Linked DNA regions of Candidatus Nitrosotalea okcheonensis. The protein of the gene in region 3 binds, or shares a complex with, the protein of the main gene of each other region. Links are inferred from orthologs where the notes say so. Each region holds a gene or a part of one and is shown on either strand. Other genes may lie near its edges. The genes, in order: rnhB, fen and pcn.

Region 1 (7,762 bases), 340 kb from region 3 along the record:
ACTTCAGATTTTGTCTTTGCCCCCATGATGATTGTTACATCATCGGTTTTCTTGAGAAATGTAACCAGTCGTATTAAAGGAACAAGTCCAGTTCCTCCACCAACCAAAAGTAGTTTGCCTTGCTTTATTGTAAACGAATTTCCATATGGTCCTCTAATACCTATCTGATCTCCAACCTTCTTTGAGAATAATTCTGTAGTGGCAAACCCGTGTTTTCTTACTGTAAATGCGGCCTTGCCATTTTCTTGTGATATCATTACACTCATCGGGATTTCATTTACACCAAGTATCCACACCATCGCAAATTGTCCTGGAAGAACTTGGGACATTGTATCATCAGAGAAAAATAGAGTGCGTACTGTGGGAGTTTCGTCAACCACTTTCTCTATTGTCACAATCTTTGGAGTATCAAAACTTTTTTGCAAGTCCAACCATCTCACTTAATTTTTTAAAATTCTTTTTTTCCATATACTTTGATATCCCATTATTTATCTCAGAGAAGACGCCAGTCCATTTTTCTCCAACAGCACTGCCAACCTGTATGGCTCTTGACCCTGCAAGTAAAAATTCTACTGCATCTTCCCAACTTGAGATACCACCACAACCAATGATTGGGATATCAAACTTGGATGAGATTTCATAGACGCATCTTACCGCAACAGGCTTGATTGGAGGTCCAGACAGTCCACCAATTTTGTGACTCAGAATAGGCCTTGCTGTTTCCACATCAATTGCCATTGCACGTAATGTGTTTATTGCGGTTATACCATCAATTCCACTTTCACATGCAGTTTGTACAGTTTCTAAATAGTCTGAAGAGCCAAGACCAACTTTTGCAAGCACTGGAACCTTTGATTCTTTTTTTACGGATTTGACTATGGTGTGGACAAGTTCAGGATCATCTCCTACTTCAAGCCCAACTTTTTCGACATGAGGACATGACAGGTTAAGTTCGTATCCAAGAATTTTTACATTTTCAAATTGTTTTATCATGAATGTAAAGTCCTCTGGAATAGAGCCAACAAGGCTGATAATTATCGGAACATCTTGATTTGATGACAACATTTTTGCAAAATATGATGCACCGGGGTTTGATAGTCCGACGGCATTTAGATATCCATGTTGTAGCCCAACGACAGTTGGGTTTGGGTATCCATCCCATGGTTCCCTGCTAAGTGATTTGGTAACAAGTGCACCTGCTCCTTCTTTATATAGACGACCAAAAACGTCAAGTGATATACCTAGAATGCCAGATGCAAGCATAGTTGGTCTTTCAAGTACAATCGGGCCCACATTAGTTGAGATGTCAGGACTCACTTCTAATAATAAAAAATAGTTGTCTTATAACGTTTGATATAGTTCTGGATCTATAATGTTACATTTTTTAGTAAGCCATGGAAATGCACTCTATGCATTCTGTAATTTTAACAGAGTTAGGTATTGCAGTTTTTGATGATAATAAATGTGTGAAATCGTTTCCATTTTCAAATCCAGCTACACAATATGTAGAGATAAAAAAAGAACAGGTCAGTCTGAATGAGTTAGAACATTTTCTTACTAATTTGGGAAGTATCGTTGTTGTAAACGATTCTTCACTTTTGAAACTTTTGAGGAAAAAATCCATAGAAGCAGACATTATGGATGAAAAAAAGATAGAGACAATCCAGTCTTCAAAATTACGAGTCCTTGTAGATTCTGGATTTGCAACAAATGAAGGAGATGCAAGGGGAAAACTGCGAGACTTTGCACTAAGTCTTTCATCATCAAGAGTTACAGAAATTTCTGAAAGTCCAGACTTGCACATAATTCAAGCAATCAATACATTAGATGAGATTGATAAGATAATCAACTTGCTAAGTTCCAGAGTAAGAGAGTGGTATGGATTACATTTTCCAGAGCTTGATAACATGATAGACACAATCAGTGGATATTCAAAAATCATAATGGCTGGAAGAAGAGATGATCTTACCCAGAACACGTATCTTGATGCAGGCTTTCCAGAAGAGAAGGCTGAGATGTTATCACTATTACAAAAAAAGAGCAGAGGAGGTCAAATCTCAGATGAGAATTTTACCATAGTTCAAAGTATTGCAAAACAGATCTTGGATCTTTTTGAATTAAGACAATCGCTAGAAAAGCACATCGAATCACAAATGCAGTTGATTGCGCCAAATATTTCAGTCATACTTGGCTCTGCAGTAGGAGCAAGAATACTTGCCAAGGCAGGAAGTCTAAAGAGACTTGCAAGTATGCCTGCAAGCACCATCCAAGTTCTTGGCGCTGAAAAGGCTCTATTTAGAGCTCTCAAGACTGGAGCACAGCCACCAAAGCACGGTTTACTATTTCAGCATCAACTAGTTCATGCAGCTCCACGATGGCAGAGAGGCAAAATTGCAAGAGCAATAGCTGCAAAAGCTGCAATTGGTGCAAGAGTGGATATCTTTGGCGCTGGAAGAAATGATACGCTACTTGAAAAACTCAACATACGTGTTACCGAAATAGGAGAAAAATACAAGGACGAGCCTGAGAGGCCAGCCTTCCAGCCACACAGAAATGAGGAACATAGAGACAGAAGGTTTGGAGGAGACAGAAGGTTTGGAGGAGGAAGAGGTGGAGAAAAGAGAAACGACTGGCAAAAAAACAAGAGAAAGAAGTTTGGAAAACGAAGAAGATAATATTTTTTGGGTAAAAAGCGAGGGAGAAAAGAGGCTTGCAACCATAAATCTCGTGCCCGGAAATCAAGTCTATAGAGAAAAGCTAGTCAAGATAGATGATGAAGAGTTTAGAATATGGGATCCTTATCGTAGCAAACTCGGTGCTGCGATAATGAATGGCCTTGAGATTTTGCCCATTGTCAGAAAGTCCAATGTTCTTTATCTAGGAGTATCAACTGGAACAACTGCAAGTCATGTATCAGACATCGTTGGTCCAAGTGGAATTGTTTTTGCAGTAGAGCACTCAAGTAGAGTTGCAAGAGATTTTCTGGAAAGAGTAGCTTCGTTTAGATCAAACATCGTTCCAATTTTACAGGATGCGCGTAGTCCCAAACAATATTTTTCAGTATATGGTCCTGTTGATATTGTCTATGTAGATATTGCCCAGCCAGACCAGACAGAGATTGCAATATTAAATTGCAAAACATATCTGAAAAAAGGCGGATATATGATGCTAGTGATAAAAACGAGAAGTATCGATGTTACAAGAGAGCCAGCTCAGGTAATGCGCTCAGAGGCCAAAAAACTATCTGCCAACTTTGAGATAGTCCAAGAGATAAACTTGGAACCTTATGAAGGAGACCATGGCATGATTGTGGCAAAATATCTAGGATGAGACACTCAACAAGATTTTGACTGGTTTCCAGCTCTTTCTAACAAATTCAGGAACATTTCCATTTTTAGATATCCATTCCTTGATGAACCACATAGTTTTAGGATCAGATGGATATCCACTTCCCAAATCGTGACTCTTTCGTAGTTTTTCTATAGCCCTGTCTCTGTTTACTTTTGCAATGATTGAAGCTGCAGAGACCACAGGGTATTTTCTGTCAGCATGATGACTTGAAACGATTTTTCCAGTCTTGACTATATTTGATATGTAGAGACCAAACCGTTTTGGGTTTACGTCACATGAGTCAACATATGATGAGTCTGCCTCCAGTTTTTTTATAACTTTGGCCATATAGTCTGCTTCAAGTTTGTTTAACAGATTTTTACTGACGCTCTTATCTATTGTCTTTGGAGAAATTTTTGCAACGTGATAACCTTCTACAATAGATAGTATCTGCCCGTATAATTTTTCTCGTGATTGAGGACTGAGTTGTTTTGAGTCTTTGACGCCAATCTTAACAAGCTGTTTTATATTTTTTTGTTCAATAGATATCCCAGATATTACAAGTGGACCGAGAACTGAACCCCGTCCTGCGTCGTCGACTCCGCAGACTAGCATATTTGACTTATTCCTGTGGCAGACGTATTAAATCATCTTAGGGATCAAGTGATCGTTTCATAGATTATGAAAAGCAACATTATAAAAAAACTAGCATGAAAGATCGCCATATTTTCCTTGCAGACCAGCAGCTCGCGCTATATTAGAGCCAGATTGATCACTCATTATGGCAAGGTGACATACTCCACTCTTGTCAGAATGATCATGAAGATTATCTGTAAATGCAATTGCTGCATTCACAGACGAATCTGGAGAGTGAGCTCGCTCAAAAAGAATATGCCCAACAGCTTCAGGCACAGCTATCATCAAGATCACCAATATAGCAAATTTGTTGATTGATCTTTTATTCATGTATCATTTACCGTGATTCATGGCTATATTTACTATGGAAGAAATTATCATGAGAAATTTCCATTTTGGAAGCAAATTACATTATAATATAGTATATTCCGGGTTATAATTTCCAGATCGGAAATTGATATTAATAACATGTATCAATGTAAAATTATGCTCGATGAGATAGACAAAGTAATACTCTCTCATCTGGGAAGAAATGCAAGAATTTCCTCACAGGAGATAGCCAGTACACTTCAAGGCATTGGCTGTACAATTACCGATAGAGCTGTACGACAAAGACTCGTAAGGCTTGACAAAAACAAATCGATTCTAGGGTATTCTGTTATTTTGAATCCAAATCTAGTATCAGATAAAGTCAACAGGACAATACTTGTTAAATTCAAATTTTCTAAGAATATTTCAGATGGAATTAACAGGTTGACAAGATATCTAAACGAGTCTTCCTTTTGTATCTATTCAGCAAGACTGAGCGGAGATTTTGACTGGGTTTGTCATTTTGTCTTCTCATCAATAGAACAATACGATCTTGAAACAAACAATTTTCTAAATAGATTTGCAGATGTGATATCTGATTTTCGTTCCTATGAATCAAAGGCTACAAAATCTGCGCCTTATGTCCTATTTGATGAACATGTGGTTAATGAAAAAAAGCTTCAAGTGTATACCATATTGAATTCTATTAAAAAGTATGACAGTCTAAATGATCGACTCCAGTCCATAGTAGAGAATCTTGTAAAATATTTCAATGCCAAGTTCGCACGAATCTGGTTTTATGACAAGAAATCAAAAACACTGATTCTAAAATACAGTGCAGGCAAGTACAAGAACATAAATGGTGAGTTTTCCAGAGTATCTCAAAATTCTTTAAAAATTGGTTCTATTGTAAAGACAAAGAGACCCGCGGTTTCAAATGATGTGGTACATGATCCCAGAATAAAATATCACGAATGGGCAAAAAAAGAGAAGATCAGGTCTTTTGCAGGGTATCCAATATTGTACAAGAGTGAAGTTGTAGCTGTTTTAGCTATTTTCAGTGGAAAATCACTCACACCAAGCGATTTTGAGATCCTAGGAATATTCTCAGACCAGCTCTCAAAGGAGCTTTCGGGTTTTTTTGAAACAAAAGACTTTCTTCTCATTTGAGGAAAAATTAACAACCATTATGTCATTTTGTCAATATCCAGTGTGGCCATTTCAATTTATTAAATCAATTTTGACAAGACAACCTGTTGGAATCCGAACTTGTAGAAATAACAGAAGGGAGTACAAAACTTTTGGTGCCAAGGGAATCTCTATCAGAAAAAACACCCCCAAAGGAACCTGCATTTTTCAACCCAAGGGCAAGAATTAGTAGAGATTTTTCAATAATAGCATATTCTGCATTTCTTAAAAACTTCAAGGGCCCAAAGATCTTTTTAGATTCACTTGCCGGTATTGGAGCAAGAAGCATAAGAGTTGCAAACGAAATAGAATCAATAGAGAAAGTAATAGCAAATGATGTCAACCAGCAAGCCTTAGAGATTGGGAAAAGTATTGCAAAATTAAATCAAGTTACAAAATGCGATTTTTCAGAAAATGAAGCTTGTAGGTTTTTGAGTCTGCACTCAACAAGAGATGGACGCGGTGCAATTGTAGATGTGGATCCATTTGGTTCACCCTCGCGTTATCTTGATTGTGCAATGAGGGCAACATTTCATGGCGGACTCTTGTCGGTAACAGCTACTGACATGACTGTATTACATGGAATATTTCCAGAGGCATGCCAGCGCAAGTATTATGGAACTCCCATTAGAACAATATACGGAAATGAGATAGCATTACGATTGATTCTAGGATGCATGAATATGGTGGCAGGTAGAATGGACATTATGATATCGCCACTATTTGTCCAGCACAACATGCATTACTACAAGGCCTATGTCAAGATACTTGTTAGAACAAATACCAAAAATTGCATGGGATATATTTTACATTGTGATAATTGTGGGAACAGAAAAGTTGTACGTGACATAGAGCACATATGCAATATTTGTAATTCAAAGGCAAAACTTGCAGGACCTCTTTGGACAGAAGATCTATACGACAAAAATTTTATCGATTCCATGGTAGTAGAGGAAAAAAACATGACAATTGACAAGTCTTGTAAAGCTGTACTTGAAAAATGCCAAGAAGAGATAGGCATGCCTCCCACATATTTCACTCTAGATGAGATTGGACATAGAAAGCAATCTGCCCCACCCTCTCTTTCCAAAATAATAGAAAAGATCAGAGAAGTAGGCAAAAAGGCTACAAGAACAAGCATGAATCCCACAGGATTCAAGACAGATGCCACTATTGATGAGATTCTAGCATTGGTTTAATTTCCAAGATATCCCAAGCAGACATAATACAGTTCACTGCTTGATTTCCTACTCGCTTGGGGTTTTCTCAATTGTACCTTGGCAAATTTTTTTCGAATATAGTCTCTAAACTCAATAGAATACTGACCATCAAAGACCTTGAAGAGCGCATTGCCTTTTTTTGCTAACACCTGATCCATTATCTTGCTTGCCGCATAATTGAGTGAGATTTGTCTTGTGTGGTCTACATCCCACATTCCAGTCACTGTCGGAGACAAGTCACAGATGACAGCATTCACTTTGCCTCCAAAATAATCAAAAACTTGTTCCACAATAGATTCATCTTCAATATCTCCCCTGACAAAATGGACCTCAGGAATTTCTTCTACATATGATTTGTCAATACCCATAACTTGCCCTCTGTTTCCTGAAAGTTCATGTGCGACTTGACTCCATCCACCAGGAGAGCAACCCAAATCCAAGACAAAAAATCCAGGACCTATTATTCTGTATGATGTGTTTAGTTCTTTTAGTTTGTATGCAGCTCTGCTTCGATATCCCTCTTTATGCGCTAGTCTCCTATACAAGTCACGCCTTGCATCGATTAATTTCATTTTTTAGCCTTCTTCGTAGAGAGATCTGTCAATACCCATTGTTCAATCAAAGGACAAGTTCTCGGACTAATTTCGCCTTCAAGCGTACATTTTGATTCCACGGGACATATCAGACAAGGAGCAGATTCTATTGATTGTGTTGTTACCGGTACATGTGCAATCATTAGCTTGTAAGTCCAACGTCCATTTTCAAGAATTTTCTCTCTTTTTACCAAGTGCTGTCTTTCAAGTTTTAGTGCAAGTCTTGAGCCATCCCTGCTTGAAAGTTTTAGTTTTTTCCAAAGCTCACTTTGGAACATGCCGTTGTCGCCACGTTTTGCAACCAAACCCAATACAGTTGTCTTTAATTTATCCATGTCAAGGCCTTCTATCTGGAAATTTTCGATCTCTTTTTCGTCAATTGCTTCAAGTTCTTCTTCTGAAAGTTCAGTCTCCTTTTTCTTGTCGACTTTAGACTTTTTCTTTTCTAGCTTATCAGATTCTGCTTTCTTGTCAGCTTTTGGTAAT
Region 2 (7,894 bases), 700 kb from region 3 along the record:
AGTTTTTAACGCGGATAGAAAATCATCATAGTATTCCTTAGGCACTGTAAAATCAACATCTATTGTGGATGGTTTTCCATCTAAGAGCGTCATTGCGGTACCCCCGCAGCTACGATGATTATTTTCTTCGTGAATTCATCATCTAAAACCTCTAGGAACTCCAAAAGTGAATTCTTATTTAATGACATTATACAATCTCAACCTCTTCTCTAAATCCTTCAAATCTATCTGAACTTCACCTATGTGCATAAAATGCAGTCTATCTAATATCTTCTTAGCACGTGCAGTGGGTTTGATTTGATCTAGTGCCTTGAGCAATGAATACAATAAATCCGATGTATGATATTTTGTAGATAGGAATATCAAAAGATCATAATTTATCATATCTTGATTTTTTGCAATTATTATTGGAACTGCATCTATTCTCCTTGAATCATTTCCCATCAAAATTGAAATTATGATATATTCTATTCCTATTAATTTCGAAGGCGGTCTTATGTCTGTTCCAATCTCTTTGTATCCCAACATTGCAAGGTTTGATACGAGTTCTTCCTCGGTAATTTTCAAAGGGCGTATTTCATATTCTTCAGTTTTAAAAGGTCGCTCTTTCTTTATTGTATTTCCAATTTCAAGCCAAAACATCTGTGGAAAGAATATTACAATTTTATTGGACATCATTTCTTTTACTGGGTTTATACTGCTTGAACGAAATGTTATGATAAATTCTTCTGGATTCATGATTAATGCATCTATGCTGATGTTGTATTCTTTTTGAAGGGAATCTGTTAGTTCATGAAGTTTGTCACGTTGATGGTATTCCATATCGTTTTGATTGGTTTGATTGGTTTGATTGGAAATCAAAAAAAGAAGCTCTGCACGATTTAGTTTTGCATTTAGTTCTGGACGAATCAAAGATATTGAATTTATGAAAGAATAGTCAATTATTCTACTAGATAATGTGGATATCCATATTTGAAATTCTTTTCTTTTTTGAAGAAAATTACGTTTGCGCTCCAATTCCATTTCTGCTAACATATCCACTAAGAATGGATCATCAAAGTTCAAAGAAATGATGGATGAATTACCCTCTTTTGATATTTGTAATATTCTCTGTTTGGCAAGGGATTGTACATTTTTGTATACATCCCTGTAAAAACCCGTATTGAATCGAGTATGTATTTTGTCAGTGAGATGATTAATGGATAATCCGGTGCCTATCTCGCTTGATAATACCTCTAGAATTCTCAATGTTGTTTTATTCATAGTGTGTATCTATAGTAATAATGGTATAATATTATAGTATTGTTGATATAATATTATACCATTATTTGTATAATATTATAGTCTAGATGCTATAATGATCAGATATCTGAGGTAAATGGATTTCAAAATGTGGCTTCTTTCTAATCTATGAAATGCTCTAAAAACCTATTTGAAAACTAAAGAAAATTAGGCGTTAATTTTATTCAAAGGTATTTTTGATTGCCTCATCGCCGTATTCATTTTTCATCCATTCTATTTTTTCTTGCATGCGCACAATGGATTGCGCCAAGCCCCTCATGAACCTAATTGATACCATCAGGTTTTCTTGCCGTAGCTCCTTTTGTCTTGAAACCGCAAGAACTTTACCATATGGCATATCGCGATTCAAGATCTTACCCTCGTGACGAACCTTGGAAGTTGAACCTGTCTGTAAGCGTTGAGGTGTCCAGCCCCTGTGCAACTTGCATAGGAATACTGCCTTTTGCATCAGGCTTGGCTTGCCCACGGTCAAAAGATTGACCATGTCTTCAAGACTCAGTGACGCCTGCTCATCTTCTCCATTTGTAGTCTTGTATCTTGCGTTATAGTCAAACCTGAAATGCAAAGGCGAATCGTTTTTCTCAATGACTTGATGGCATTGTAGTCTATCTTGATTGTCCTGGCGCGCTTGTTTGCATGCATTGGATCAACAGGTATCTTTTTACAACCCTGATAAAATCCGATTCTGTTTTGAATGGCTGCTGGTAAAGCCTTAACAAGTGTTCCACTCCGTCAAGAGTAACGTTTTCTATGGTTCTCTGGTATGTGTTGTTTCCTACCATGACCTCCTGATTGAACGGAAAAGTCTTGCCGTGCAACCAGGTGTCAAACCTCCATAATAGGTACCCGTAAGCATACCTGGTTCCTGTTCCTTTTACTGCTGTGAGGTTTCTGTATCTGCTTTCTCTGTGCTGATCAATAAAATATGATACAGACTCGGGATTACAAAAATTATCAAATGAGTTGTGTACTCCTGATTCTTCACGTGACAATGGTTTGAGATGCCAACTTTCTTTCCTATCCAAAAAGCATGGTACACTGCTTCCCTGTTTGTTTTGAATGATTTTTTTCCGTGAGTAAATCTGTTTAGATTGCTCTTGATAAACTCATTTGGATTAATCTTCTGTCCTTTTTTCAGAACAGAAAGGCACATCCTGTACTGTTTTCTGATTTCTATTCCGTAATCTTTTACAGGATCAAATTCTTCTATCACTTCAACTAGTGTTTGTACCACAGAGTTCAGAAAGCCAGATGAATAAATAAAATCGGCGTGTTAGTTTACGTAAACCACTGTTCAAGGTTGTGACTTTTTTTCTCTAACGCTTTTTTGAGCCTGTTCAATGAAGTGTCTACACGGTCAAGTGAAAAACTTCTCTCCTTTGTAAGGTAATTTACAGCTCCAGAATAGTCGACATTGCCAAACTTTATCTCAGATATGTCAGCAACCTGTGGATTCAAGAAAATATTACGTATCTGTTTGTAGTCAATCTCTTCGAGTTTCTCCTGAATCTGCGAGATATTTTCAAGAGCACCATTGTCCTTTATCATCTTCAATGCAGTCTTGGGGCCAATCCTCTCAAACCCATCTGGATTAAAGTCAGTGCCAATCAGAATGCCAATATCCACAAGCTGCTCTCGCGTCACACCAAGTGATGAAAGTGTCTTGTCAAGCTGGATAACTTCAGGCTCTATCTCAATCGTAGTATTTCTATTTGGCAGTTTTCGCTTGCCACTGTTTGTAAAGTTTCTGACAAGTTTTTTTGCGCCAAACAACAACGAATCAAAGTCTTGACTTGCAGACGCATATGCCTGTCCAGATATTGTCATCTGTGCGGCAGTTGCCTCTCCCTCTGATGGTGCCTGGATCCATGGTATGCCAAACAAGTCAAGAAATTTTTTTGACTCGTCTACCATGTCGTCACGCAAAACCGATGTCTGCTGGGCAAACTTTTTTGCCTCGACATAATTTCCCTCGCTTATTGCTTTTTCATATTTTACAGTAGCATCTTTTTTTACCTGCTTTCTTCTCTGTATTTCTGCAGACTTTAACGACGGGGGCCTGCCGTCAAAGACATAAACAGGCTTTATTCCAAGCGACAAAAAATTGATGTTCCTGTAAAAAAGCCCACTGATGTGACTTGTTATCTTTCCATTGTAATCAGTTAATGGAAGTCCATCAGGTCCGCGAATTATTGATAGAAACTGGTATATTGCATTGTATGCATCTATTGCAACAATTTTTGATGTAAACGACTCTAGGTTTGTCCTGTCCCTCACACAAAGCTGTTTTAGATCTAGGCCCATCTCTTGATGTTACGTTGTTTTCAAGTATTCTTATTTCTTTTTTAGAAAAGACTTGTCCCAGCCCTTTTCTATAATTTCCTCGTAAATGTTTGATAGTTTTGGTATTGCTTCTCCCTTTTCTGCTGCATTTTTTACCTTTTCTCTGTAATACAGTTCTATTGCCTTTGCAATGCTATCATCAATTGTTATGGAAATTCTAGTCTTTGCCAATGGGTATCACTGTATCATGGTTTAATATCAATGATAAATTATCTATTATCAATTTTTTTCTGTCTGTGGTATGATTATGAACCCTTCTTTTGTTGGAACCATCCTAACATGCGTGTCCTCTGGGAGGCCAATTTGGGCCAAGAGTAATGATATGGTAAGATCATCTGAGACTGCGTGTTTTTTGCCTGCATATTCTATTGAGACTGTCTTTTTTATTATTGTCTCCATTTGTTTAGATAATAAATTATCTACTTTATATCCTTTATTATATACTTGATCTACTGATCAGTTTCATTGCCATGTTATTTATGTACCAAAATCCAACTTTCTAACAAGTGCCAGGTTAGCCAAGCGGAACGGCGACCGCCTCGAGATCAAAAACAAGGTAGCGGTTATGCGCAAGCATGCAGGGGTTCGAATCCCTTACCTGGCGTACCTATTTTTTCTTTAAATAGTTCACGCCTAATTTTTTGAAATTGTTATACACTCAGTCAGGACGTAGAGATAAGAAGACTTGGAAACGTTGTAAAAAACAACGAATCTTCTGTAACTCTTGGCTTCGTACTGTCGCAGTGCTAGCGACCTCATTTTCTGATATGCTCACGAAATCATTCTCAGCAAAAGTTACAACAAAAGTTTCCACAAATACTGTAACAATGGAAATACAATAAAAATAATTCTGAACCGTATGATCAGTCTTATTAGAATCTTTAAAGTACATCACACATGTTAAGAGAATGTGGGAAATAATGAAAGGAGATCTAAAATTAAATAATAAATCAAATGTCACACTATCTATAGATACTGCAATTTTTAATGAAATAAAAAAAGATTCAAAAAATCAAACAATAAGCGTTAACACAAAAATTAATACCATACTGGCAAAACATGTATTATTTTATAAACATCTTGAAGATCAAGAGGGTGCATCCATACCGAGAAAATATTTTGAAGCATTCATAGAATTATTAGATGAAAATAAACACATTGAATTGTTAACCAACGTTTCAGTGGAAACAATGCAAGCCGTTTATGTGCATGACAACATACCTTTCACACTAGACGGTTTAATTAAACATCATTTTGAAAAAGTTGCATTATGGGCGGGAGCATATCGACGATTTCGACACTATGTTGATGAAGAAGGATACACATGTCTTGTGTTTGACCATAAATTAGGAATCAAGTGGTCTAGGATATTAGGAGCAAGCATCTGTAATATGATCAGAGAGATGGCAAACCAGACTTCTACTTTCAAAGCCCTATCAACAGCAGTATTAGTAAAAGTAGATAAAAAATAACTGTAAGACTAATGACATTTTTATCGTGTAAACAGTGTAGATCAGTGGCAGGGTATTAAATATTCAATTTGTTCCCAAGTCACGTAATTGAAAACAATATGTGATACCCGATTAATTATGTAGATAATCTTACATCACGTAAGCACATACTCCTACTTTACGAGGATCTAGAACATGCCAAGATGATAATGTTCAGGTTCATAAAAAACGGGCTAACAAGTGGAGAAGAATGCAGGTATGCAACAGAAGAAGATTCTTGCTCCATAGTTATTGAAATGTTAAATTATGGCATTCCTTTGAAATATTTCCAGAGTAAACAACTAACGTATTTTACAAATTAGTCATAGATCTGGTAGTCGAGATGAGATTTTGCATTGTAGGAGAGATTGGATAATGATTCAGATGAATATCAGAACACCATTTCGAATAGTTTCTAGAATTATTCCAAATGTAGATACCATGGAAAGAATTTCTGCAGAATTGAACATTGAAAGAGATGTTCAAAATCAATTTGACGATCTTGGAGGTTCTATAATGTGCTCATATGATGTTTCAAAGATTGAACCGAGTAAAAAGAAACAGTGGCGCGACGATCTACGTCAAAACCATCATACAGTTATTTACGTACCAAAATCTGGGCACAGCGAAGTTTTTACCATGGACCAACAAGTGTTCTGAAATTTACAGTAAGAAAAATTATGAAAATTAATTTACAATATCATATTAGAAGAGTAGAAAACATCATTTAACGTTTACTCGGATGAGTGTTGTTGAGGCAGTAATTTTATGTTCTGAATCATGATTCAATATTTCTTTAATGATAATAGAGAGAGATTCACCTAAGGCTTTAGACCATTTTATCCCATAACTATGTTCAAAGGCAAGACATAGCCAACCATCATCATCATGATAACTACGGAATTTGTAGTATGTACCAGCCCATAGAGCAATGCGTTCAAAAACGTATGTGATCATATTATCAATACTAAATGAAATTCCCCCTTGTACGAAAATTGATCTGATAGCTTCAAAACCATCTTCATGTATCAACTCCAACAGATCATCATCAGGAATGTATTTCAGTAACCCACTAAAGAACTTGTGCGGAACTAGCATGCCCTCTTGCACCTCAGCAGGTCCATAGAGCAGAACATACTTTGTCAACACAGTATTCAACAACGCATTGACACTTTGTCCTTGATCTTCAGCATATTTTTTTATTTCATTAAAAATTGCAGTATCTATAGATAGTGTGACATTTGATTTATTATTTAATTTTAGATCTCCTTTCATTATTTCCCACATTCTCTTAACATGTGTGATGTACTTTAAAGATTCTAATAAGACTGATCATACGGTTCAGAATTATTTTTATTGTATTTCTGCTTTGAAGACATGTAAACTTCCTCGTTGTAATAACTTTAATGGATCCATTTTGTGTCTGATTCCAGCCACCCCCACTCCTGTATGATCTGACCCATCTTCTGAGGGTTAGGTCAGATATCGCATACGCAGAACAAATTTCCTTTGCATGTTTGCCATTGAGGGTATGCAAAATGACCGCCCTGATTCTGATTTCATCTGTTACTTTTACCATGCATCAGAAGCATGCCGTGGGTGTTTATGCGGACATTAATTGTGATACGCTAAGCGGGCATTATCTCTGATACTCTACACGTAATCACGTATATCTTCGTGCCAGTACGTAGAAAGCCATTCCCAGCATGAAACCAAAGAGCAGATGCATCAAAAGAGATCCTGCCAATAGATTTGACATTATCTCTCTTGCAGTATTGGATATGGTTATTGGATCTGCGTTTGTCATTGTAACATGCAACGACTGTTGCAGGTATGGCTCTATGCCAAGTCTCGATATTGGATTGAACAGTGCAAGAAATGTGATAAAGCCTGCACCAAGGCCAAATGCAAACACCTGACTTTTTTTCCTAAAATCAAATATTTCAGACGCTGACATGATACAGCTAAATACAGCGCCTATCGCAGTTCCAGTTATCAAGTGTGCCATAAGGCCAAGCACAAAGCTGTACTGGGTATTTCCAATGTAGCTTCCAAGTACTGTTCCAAGTACTGAAAGATATGTGCCTGGAGGCAGATGTGTTGCATATTCACCCAAAAATATGGGCACAAGGACAGAAAAAGAGGCAATACAACCTGCTATTGCACCAAGCCTGACTATCTGTCTTCTCTCAGATCCTCTTCGTTGTTTTTCATCTTTTGTTGGAACAGCTATTCTATTTTGTTTGAATAAAAATAACAGTACAAGCCCACCTGCAAGAAATGGCATCGAGTATTGATAAAAAGTTAGCATGGTTTTACTGTCAGTTTTTTCACCCAGAAAGAATGGTAATGGAAGTAAAATGTACAGGGTTATGACTAGTATCACAATAAGCGAGTTGCTTACTCGCCAAGACATGCGAGCAGTTGATGCCATATCGCTGTATTATATACGATTTTATAAAATAAAAAGATGATCCTAGAAGGTGTTGTCAACTTGATGGCTCATATTTCTCTCTGTCAACCATCGGCTCATTTAAATCGCTAGGCACGATCGGGGATCTGAGAAATGAGAAAGATACTAACCATAACATTGGTGGTAATACCGATCCTAGCGGGATTTTCAATCTACTACACACAATCTATAAACACATTTTTTGGAACGACATACGCCTCCAATTATTTACTAATAGGATTGATCATGGTGGAAGCATTTAACGGAATTTTTACATATATAGCGGGAAAGAGAAGCCGTCTAGATG
Region 3 (7,811 bases):
AGACATCCATTGAATATTCTTTGGCAAGATTTGCAAAGCTTTCACCTTTTGAAATTCTTGTCTTAAGATCTTGTGCAACACTTAGTTTTTCAACCAAAATATGTGCGCAGTGAATTTTATTTCCCATGTCTATTTGATTAGCAATAAATTATAAAAAAACGTCGGTCCAAACAATTATCATTCTAAAGATTTGGAATGAGACATTCTCAAATTAACGGTGTTATAAAATTCTCAAACGCCGTTATAACATGCCATTTTTCAGCAAGTTATATTAAGATCATTTCTAAAAGTACTTCCATGCCAGTTGGAATTATTCCAGATATAGGCGAACAAATGTGCATAGGATGTGCACTCTGCGTAGAGATTTGTACATCACTAGGCCCAGACGTATTAAGAGTAAAACCAGTAGAAGGCTGGAAGAGAGGTAAAGCATTTGTATTTTATCCAGAAAGATGCATTTCAGATGGTGCATGCATAGGTGTATGCCCAACAAAGGCAATCTTCTGGATGAGACCAATGGACTTTACTCCAGGTCAACCAGTACCACTCTACAGAAACTCTGTGTTCGTAAAGGGTTGGACTGAACTAATAGATTAAGTCCGCATAAAATTTCTCTTTTTCTTATTTTTATTTCTAAACTTCGTTTTCTACATATATGGTACAGTTTTATAATATACCATGAGCAAACCCGGAAATCTCTGGCGAAAAATGCATGGAAAAATAGCAAAAAAGCCCACAAATTTTAGCTGGCTAATCAGTGACAAGTTAGCTGGCAGTGGAATGCCAACCTCTGTTTCTGAAATAGATTGGATATTAAAGCAAGGAGTAAAATCCATTGTTACAATGACCGAGAACTCACTCCCTGAATCATGGATAAAAAATGTAAAATATCTTCATGTTCCAACAGAAGACTTCTCTGCACCTGACGTGGAACAAATTGATGAAGCAGTAGAGTTTATTCAAAAAAGAATTGAAAATAATGAACCTGTAATGGTACACTGTGCTGCAGGTATGGGAAGAGCAGGTACTATTCTTGCTTGCTATCTTGTCAAATACCAAAAGGTTTCAGCAAAGGATGCTATACAAAAAGTACGAAAAGAGAGACCGGGTTCTATCCAGTCTGAATCCCAAGAAATAGCAATTGGCCTATACTACAAATCCATAAACAAGTAATTTACTCTGGTATGGATGTAGTTACCATCTTGCCGTTTTCAAGTTTGATAAACAAAAATCTGTTATCCTTGAAGATCAAAGTTATTTCACCGTTTTTTTCTTCTACTTCAAGCAGTTCTTGTCCTCTAAGTCCATCGAATTTTGTCATACTGATCCACCAATAATTCCATTTATGAGTGTTAAAAAGTAGAGATAACTAATTTTCGTTTAATCTCTAACAAAGAAATCTGTAGGCATTTGCAGTTATCACAATATACCCCACTATTTGGTGACTTCGATCTCAATTTCTTTAGAGTGTACAGTTTCATCAAATGGTTCTGCATAATCATGTTTGAACCACGAGACATAAACTTCTGCTTCTATCTTGTGTTTACCCACTCCAAGCTCTGATGCATTAAATTGCATTTTTTCATCAAAGTCAAGAAATATCTGTTGAGCTTCAGATTGGCTATTTGGAATAATTGGCTCAAAGTTCTTGGATATCTGTACCCAAATCTTTTTCTCTCCCATCTGTGTCAGCTTTGGATTTCGTGTCCAAAAAAGGGCAACTTTTTTGTACGTATCTAAGGGCTTACCAATTTCCTTCTTTCGGAGGCCACCTGTGTGGAGCTTTACTCCATATCTTAGCTTGAAGGTGTTGTCATGATTATTGTAAGCTTTTTCCCAATTTCTCTCAGTGAAAGCTTCTCTTAATGCGCCTATTACAGAAAATTTCACGTTTATTGTAATATTGTCTTCTGTTCCTGGCTTGTCTGATGCTTTCACCAGAGAAACTCCACTTATTGTATTTTTATCACTGGTCAACTAATTGGGGATGGTTTATATCCTCAATAAGTATTTTTTTGACTTACATGGATGTTCAACTGAAAAAGTCTTCTCCAAAAGAGGTTCAATTGGACATAAGCAAATCCGACATTAGCACTCTCTATATAGTACAGTATGAGATGCTCAAGGATCCTACTGTAGAGTTTGCAGGTGTGGTCTTGAGACACCCACTTACTAGACAACTTGCGATGCGAGTAAACACTTCAAAAGGCAATCCAGTAAAGGAAATAGAAAAGGCAACAAAGACAGCCTTGGAATACACTGCTGAGCTAAAAAAAATAATTTTCTCTAAAATTAAAGGTGACTAAATGAAATTCTGTCCCAAATGTCAGGCACGATTAAAGATAGATAGCTCTGACTCTGAATTTGTATGTCCCAAGTGTGGATACAGCGAAAAAGGAAACAAGGTAACAAAAGAAGTAAAAAATGAAGTTGTTCCTACCATTATTGCATTAGACGATAAAGAAATGAAAGAAGCGTTGCCAACAATCAAAATCGATTGCGAAAAATGTGGAAATAATGAAGCAGTGTGGTGGATGCTCCAAACAAGAAGCGCAGATGAACCAACCACTCAGTTTTATCGATGTATAAAATGCAGCTATACTTGGCGAAACTACGCATAGGTATCATTCGATTTCTTATAATCATCAAATAGATCGCAGTTATTATGAAACAACCTTCTGATTTACTAGGCGATGTTAATAGAACTACTACTTGTTAGCATACAAAGCAGTAAGACAACAGTTCACACCAACCACAGAACTTGGTAATATGATGAAAACATTTCAACAAATGGTGAATGAATGTATAAGAATCGGTCTTGAGGATAATATCTCAACATTAGGTAAGTTTTCATCTTTACATTACAGAGATTTAGACAAATACCAAATACAATCAAAATACAAACTTATTGCAATGTCACAGGCTATGGGCAGACTAGCTCAGAGAAAAAGAGACATCAAGAAAGGCAGAAATCCAAAATCACCCTATGTCAAAAAATTGTATCTTGTATCATGCTATGGATTCAAAATAAATGGAATGTTGCTTTCATTTCCAACCTCAAATGGTGACAAGTTCTTGGTCAAACTAAATGAGTACACCATGTCACAACTGGAAAATGCAGAACCAAGGTCATTTGTGATAACACCTGGTTCAGTATCAATCTCAGTAAGAAAACAAGTAGAGCAAATCATTCCAGAAAACGTGATTGGGATAGACAGGAACTTGAGAAACATAACAATATCAACTCCAAATCAAACTGTAATGTACAAGACTAGCAAGTTATTATCAATAAAGGAAAACACATCTCACGTGATATCGTCTTTTAAAAGATTTGATGTAAGAGTAAAGAGGCATTTCTAAAAAAGGCTTGGAAACAGGAGAACAAGGAGAATCCAGCAACATCTACACATAATCTCAAAAGACATTGTCAAAAAGGCAGTAGAATCAAAGTCAATGATAGTTTTGGAGGATCTAAAGGGAATAAGAAAATTATACAGAAAGGGAAATGGTCAGGGAAACAAGTATCGAAGAAGATTAAACTCATGGTCGTTCTATGAGTTGCAACGGCAGATCCAGTATAAGGCATCATGGGAAGGGATTCCAGTAAAATTTGTAGATCCAAAACGCACCAGCCAACTCTGTCCAATGTGCAGAGATAGAATCCAAGAGGACAGGTTACAACTTCGTAAATTGTTGTGCAATAATTGTAAGAGATCAATGGACCGCGATGTTGTTGCATCCATGAACATATCTTACAAGGGGTGGAGTAGGTTTTGCCATCCTAGAGGGCTTCCAGAAGAAGCGATGAAGGGAGAAGATGGAAAACTTACGGCCATTAATCCTGCAAGTAGATGGAAGCAAGTCGAGTTTAAAGACGCGAGCTGTAAACTTGACAGAACCCGCATAAGGTTTAACTTGAACATTCTGGAGATGTGAGTAAGTTTGGTATTTTCTGCAAAGACTGGGGGTTCTGAAGAATGGAAAGCAGTCATCTCTGCCATATCAACCCTAGTTGAAGAAGCTACATTCGAAGCTACTGGTGAAGGAATTGCCTTCCGCGGAATGGATCCATCACACGTAGCATTAATCGATATTGCTTGGCCTAATTCTGCATTTGAAAAATATGTTTGTGACGAAGATGTCAAGTTTGGAGTACGAATAGACGAGTTCTCAAAACTGATCAAAAGAGCTGATAAAAAAGACAATATAGAAATCAATATTTCTGAAGACAAGCTTTTACTTGTTACAATAGGTAAAAATAAGAAATACAAAATGCGATTGATTGAAAGTTCAGCAACTGATACACCACTTCCGAAAATTACCTACAATGCAAAAGTTGGTGTACTATCTACAGAATTTGACAAAATACTTGGTGATATACAAGTAGTTTCAGAATACTTGTCCATTAATGCTAATTCCACAAAAGCAGAATTTTCAGGACGTGGTGATTCTGGCGAGGCAATCATAACACTAGAAAAAGGAATGCCTGAAATGCCAGAAATTGAGGTAAAAGAAGATAGTAATGCAACCTACAGCTTGGAATATCTCAATAGTATAGTGAAAGCAATAGGTACTGTAGCAGGCACAGTGATTTGCGAATTTTCGAGTAAAATGCCGCTTAGATTAGAATTTAAGGTAGCAAACATAGGAAGAATTCACTTTTACCTTGCTCCTAGAGTTGAGAGTTAAAAGATTTTAAGGATAATGGGACGAGGTTAAACTGATTTGAAACTTGTTCTAAAATTCGGTGGAACTTCTGTCTCCTCCCCGCAAAATATACAAAATGTTTCAACTCTGATAAAAAAACTAACAAAAGAACACAAAATCATTCCAGTGTTTTCTGCCATAAGCGGAGTTACAGATGATTTAATCAGAATAACACATCTGATTCAAAATAGAAACAAGGAAGCTGCAAGTTCGCTTGCAAAGAAAATCATCAAGATGCATACTGATATTGCAGAACAATGTGTAAAGAACGCAAAAATAAAAAAAGACTTGATCAGCAAAATGAAGGCAGATCTTGATGAATTTGAGGATCTGTTGCATGGAATGTTGTTACTTGGAGAGGTCACACCGCGGTCTTCTGATTACATGATCTCATTTGGTGAAAGATTATCCATAAACTTGGTTGCATTTACATTAAATGAGATGGGTGTAAAGGCGGTACCACTTACAGGAAAAGATGTAGGAATAGTTACTGATTCTAATTTTGGAGGGGCAAAGCCACTCATGGATACAACACGCTTGCATGTATCTCATACTGTAGAAGATCTTTTACAAAAGAAAGCCATGCCAATAATTGGAGGATTTGCTGGAGCCGATCAGCATGGCAACATAACTACATTTGGAAGAGGTGGGTCTGATTATACTGCAACTATTATTGCATCAAGCATAAAAGCAGACGAAGTCTGGTTAATGAGCGATGTAGACGGTTTGATGACAACTGATCCAAAGATTGTAAAAGATGCTAAACTGATCAAGGAGGTATCATACATTGAAGCAATGGAAATGGCATTGTTTGGTGCAAAATACATTCATCCAAGAGCACTTGAGCCGCTTGTCGCAAAAAAAATTCCGTTGCGTATAAGAAATACGTTTAACATTGGTAATCTAGGTACGCTGGTTACTGCTACCCCTCAAGCTGATACACAAAAGACTGTAAAATGTGTCAGCACAATAAGGCATACCGGACTAATCGATGTTAGGGGTGGAAGTATGGTTGGTGCACCTGGTACTGCAGCTACAATATTTTCAATACTTGCAAAAGAAGGTATTAACATAATGATGATATCTCAAAGTCCATCCGAGTCATCCATATCAATTATAGTGAAGAAGAATGATTTGGACAAGGCCGTAAATGCACTTGAAATGAACTTGCTTGGTAAAGTCATTAAAAAAGTAGATGTTACAGTAGATGTCTCCATCTTGGCTCTCATTGGTTCTGGGATGAGGGGAATTACAGGTGTTGCCTCCAAAGTATTCACAGCTGTAGCAAAAAAAGGTGTAAATGTAATAATGATAGCCCAAGGTTCGTCTGAGCTTAATCTTGCATTTGTAGTCAAAGACTCTGATTGTAATGCAGCAGTACAGGCATTGCATGACGAGTTTAATCTTGGCAAGTGATCCAACTTCTTTCTAAAAGCATATTTATGTAAATTAGATGTTCATAGAACATGAACAGATTTTTACTTTTAGCAATTATTATCATAATTGGAGGCCTTGTAGCTTCATTATCATTATTCAATGATCAACTCGCTAATGCTGGTTCAATAAAGAAAATCCAATTCACCAAAACAATCACATCCATACAAGATCCTGGAATTGGTCACAGTAATGAACAGATAGCAATAGTGTTGCCGCCAAACAGCGGTTCCATTTACCATGGAACAATTACATACAGTTCAAGTCAGCCTGTTCAAATTGTTATTCTACATCAAATTAACAAGAATGATTCAAAGGGACAACCAATTTGGACAGTGGATGGCAATACACTTTATGCCCAGACAACAATTGACACAAATTCAACTGGTGGCAGTATGGATTTTGCAGGATCTGCAATAGGCCTTTATTCAACAAATTCTAGCCAGTTTACTGCTACCGTGAGTGTAGACGGATGGATAAGGGTAACAACTCCTGATGTTATTCAAGCTACCATTACACCATTAACGGAAAATTATACACTCAAACTAGCAGAAAGCACAATTCCAGTACAGATACCTATGCATGAGGGACTGGTCAATGGAAGGGCTGTTTATTATATCATAACAGATTCAAGCAATAATCTTGTAGCAAATACAATATCGGACAAACAAAACTGGAAGGTTCAACTATCGCCAGTATTGGCTCATGCTCCAATTACATCATTTGATAACATCTTCATCTTTACAAACGGTATCACTGGGAATGGAACACAAGGATATCAAAATGATGTGTTATCGTTTACCCCCTCTGACAATCAATATAGTCCATTAAGCAAGGTAATTCAGGTATCGTGGAATATAGGACGAGGACCATTTCTTCTTAATTCTACACAAGCGATTCTTGATGCAAACATGACTGGAAAAATAAAACTGACTGTCACTGATACAATCTTGAATACTCCCCAAGTAATCTGGAATGGAGGTACATTGAATGTAAGAGCCAATAAGATATTGTCAGATCAGACATCGTATTTGAATGGACAAGTACTTGATATCAATGTAAATAGTATGACTGCAACCTTTGTTGGACATAGAGGATGGGGACCAGATGGAAAGACAATATACTATATCATTACTGCGGGAACTCCTAAAGGACCTGCACAGACTATGGGAATTCAATACATTCCTTCACTTTCACTTCTTGGCTTGTCAGCAAGAGATGTCTATCACTTTACTAATGGTTTGCAAGGTGCAGGACCATTTGGTTATCAAGAAGGAATTTCTAGTGCACAACCAGGGGATTCTACTTACAGTCCTATCTGTAAAATTTCAATAATAAATTGGAACGATCCAAGCAATGCAAAAGTTTTAGAAAATAAAAATGATATTGAATATGAACGATCCGCAGGAAATATCACAGTACGGGAAGCAACAACTCTTGGCAACAGTTACATTCTTGATTGCCCAATCATAACTCAATGAAAACATCAAAAGGGATAAATTTACTTTGAAAATCTCTACTATACATGACCGGCAAGCTGTTTATTGTAGGTGTAGGTCCTGGTCATCATGACCATATGACTTTTCGCGCAAAGCAAGCAATTGAAGAAAGTAACACAATTGTTGGCTATGAAACATATGTTAACTTGGTTGCGGATCTGATAGAAGGAA

The links.
Region 1: the proteins of pcn (region 3) and rnhB are in contact, whole or in part, in a crystal structure (PDB 3P83), measured with the Archaeoglobus fulgidus proteins. The link is inferred for Candidatus Nitrosotalea okcheonensis from one-to-one orthologs. Residues at the interface, in WP_010877842.1 of Archaeoglobus fulgidus: Val39, Ala42, Asn43, Val44, Ala45, Met46, Leu125, Asp168, Ser194, Asn218, Tyr219, Pro220, Ile237, Leu238, Ala239, Pro240, Arg241, Ile242, Glu243, Ser244; in WP_010878125.1 of Archaeoglobus fulgidus: Ala74, Ile178, Ala179, Ile183, Arg190, Ser195, Asn196, Leu197, Arg198, Gln199, Lys200, Thr201, Leu202, Asp203, Phe205.
Region 2: the proteins of pcn (region 3) and fen are in contact, whole or in part, in a crystal structure (PDB 1RXZ), measured with the Archaeoglobus fulgidus proteins. The link is inferred for Candidatus Nitrosotalea okcheonensis from one-to-one orthologs. Residues at the interface, in WP_010877842.1 of Archaeoglobus fulgidus: Asn43, Val44, Ala45, Met46, Pro120, Arg121, Pro123, Leu125, Gln151, Met192, Ser194, Asn218, Tyr219, Pro220, Ile237, Leu238, Ala239, Pro240, Arg241, Ile242, Glu243, Ser244; in WP_010877775.1 of Archaeoglobus fulgidus: Lys326, Ser327, Thr328, Gln329, Ala330, Thr331, Leu332, Glu333, Arg334, Trp335, Phe336.

The regions. Positions count from the first base shown.
Region 1 is NZ_LT841358.1:1,096,497-1,104,258, forward strand. What follows is about bases 2,134-4,888. They hold rnhB (ribonuclease HII), read right to left. Parts: upstream 3,946-4,888; coding sequence 3,322-3,945; downstream 2,134-3,321. Other genes in these bases: BQ3481_RS06500 (NOP5/NOP56 family protein), read left to right, coding at 2,134-2,675; BQ3481_RS06505 (fibrillarin-like rRNA/tRNA 2'-O-methyltransferase), read left to right, coding at 2,656-3,330; BQ3481_RS06515 (hypothetical protein), read right to left, coding at 4,036-4,296; BQ3481_RS06520 (GAF domain-containing protein), read left to right, coding at 4,453-4,888. Outside these bases: BQ3481_RS06490 (dihydroorotate dehydrogenase electron transfer subunit), read right to left, coding at 1-425; BQ3481_RS06495 (dihydroorotate dehydrogenase), read right to left, coding at 409-1,317; more of BQ3481_RS06500, read left to right, coding at 1,410-2,133; more of BQ3481_RS06520, read left to right, coding at 4,889-5,445; BQ3481_RS06525 (tRNA (guanine-N1)-methyltransferase), read left to right, coding at 5,532-6,662; BQ3481_RS06530 (RlmE family RNA methyltransferase), read right to left, coding at 6,659-7,255; BQ3481_RS11740 (transcriptional regulator), read right to left, coding at 7,252-7,762. UniProt on the Methanocaldococcus jannaschii protein: Endonuclease that specifically degrades the RNA of RNA-DNA hybrids.
Region 2 is NZ_LT841358.1:738,222-746,115, reverse strand. What follows is about bases 1,594-4,480. They hold fen (flap endonuclease-1), read right to left. Parts: upstream 3,607-4,480; coding sequence 2,581-3,606; downstream 1,594-2,580. Other genes in these bases: BQ3481_RS04485 (hypothetical protein), read right to left, coding at 3,865-4,044; BQ3481_RS04490 (hypothetical protein), read right to left, coding at 3,637-3,816; BQ3481_RS04500 (hypothetical protein), read right to left, coding at 1,908-2,294; BQ3481_RS04505 (hypothetical protein), read right to left, coding at 1,594-1,867. In the rest of the region: BQ3481_RS04515 (hypothetical protein), read right to left, coding at 1-93; BQ3481_RS04510 (hypothetical protein), read right to left, coding at 175-1,263; more of BQ3481_RS04505, read right to left, coding at 1,463-1,593; BQ3481_RS04475 (hypothetical protein), read left to right, coding at 4,566-5,117; BQ3481_RS04465 (hypothetical protein), read left to right, coding at 5,511-5,795; BQ3481_RS04460 (hypothetical protein), read right to left, coding at 5,859-6,410; BQ3481_RS11970 (helix-turn-helix domain-containing protein), read right to left, coding at 6,427-6,714; BQ3481_RS04450 (hypothetical protein), read right to left, coding at 6,799-7,569; BQ3481_RS04445 (hypothetical protein), read left to right, coding at 7,702-7,894. UniProt on the Methanocaldococcus jannaschii protein: Structure-specific nuclease with 5'-flap endonuclease and 5'-3' exonuclease activities involved in DNA replication and repair.
Region 3 is NZ_LT841358.1:1,439,488-1,447,298, reverse strand. What follows is about bases 3,012-5,815. They hold pcn (proliferating cell nuclear antigen (pcna)), read left to right. Parts: upstream 3,012-3,942; coding sequence 3,943-4,689; downstream 4,690-5,815. Other genes in these bases: BQ3481_RS08615 (aspartate kinase), read left to right, coding at 4,726-5,815; BQ3481_RS08630 (hypothetical protein), read left to right, coding at 3,012-3,360. Also shown: BQ3481_RS08660 (peptidylprolyl isomerase), read right to left, coding at 1-127; BQ3481_RS08655 (NADH-quinone oxidoreductase subunit I), read left to right, coding at 298-597; BQ3481_RS08650 (dual specificity protein phosphatase 23), read left to right, coding at 679-1,173; BQ3481_RS11630 (DEAD/DEAH box helicase family protein), read right to left, coding at 1,175-1,321; BQ3481_RS08645 (hypothetical protein), read right to left, coding at 1,435-1,977; BQ3481_RS08640 (RpoL/Rpb11 RNA polymerase subunit family protein), read left to right, coding at 2,025-2,306; BQ3481_RS08635 (transcription factor S), read left to right, coding at 2,307-2,621; more of BQ3481_RS08630, read left to right, coding at 2,713-3,011; more of BQ3481_RS08615, read left to right, coding at 5,816-6,123; BQ3481_RS08610 (DUF7482 domain-containing protein), read left to right, coding at 6,174-7,622; cobJ (precorrin-3B C(17)-methyltransferase), read left to right, coding at 7,667-7,811.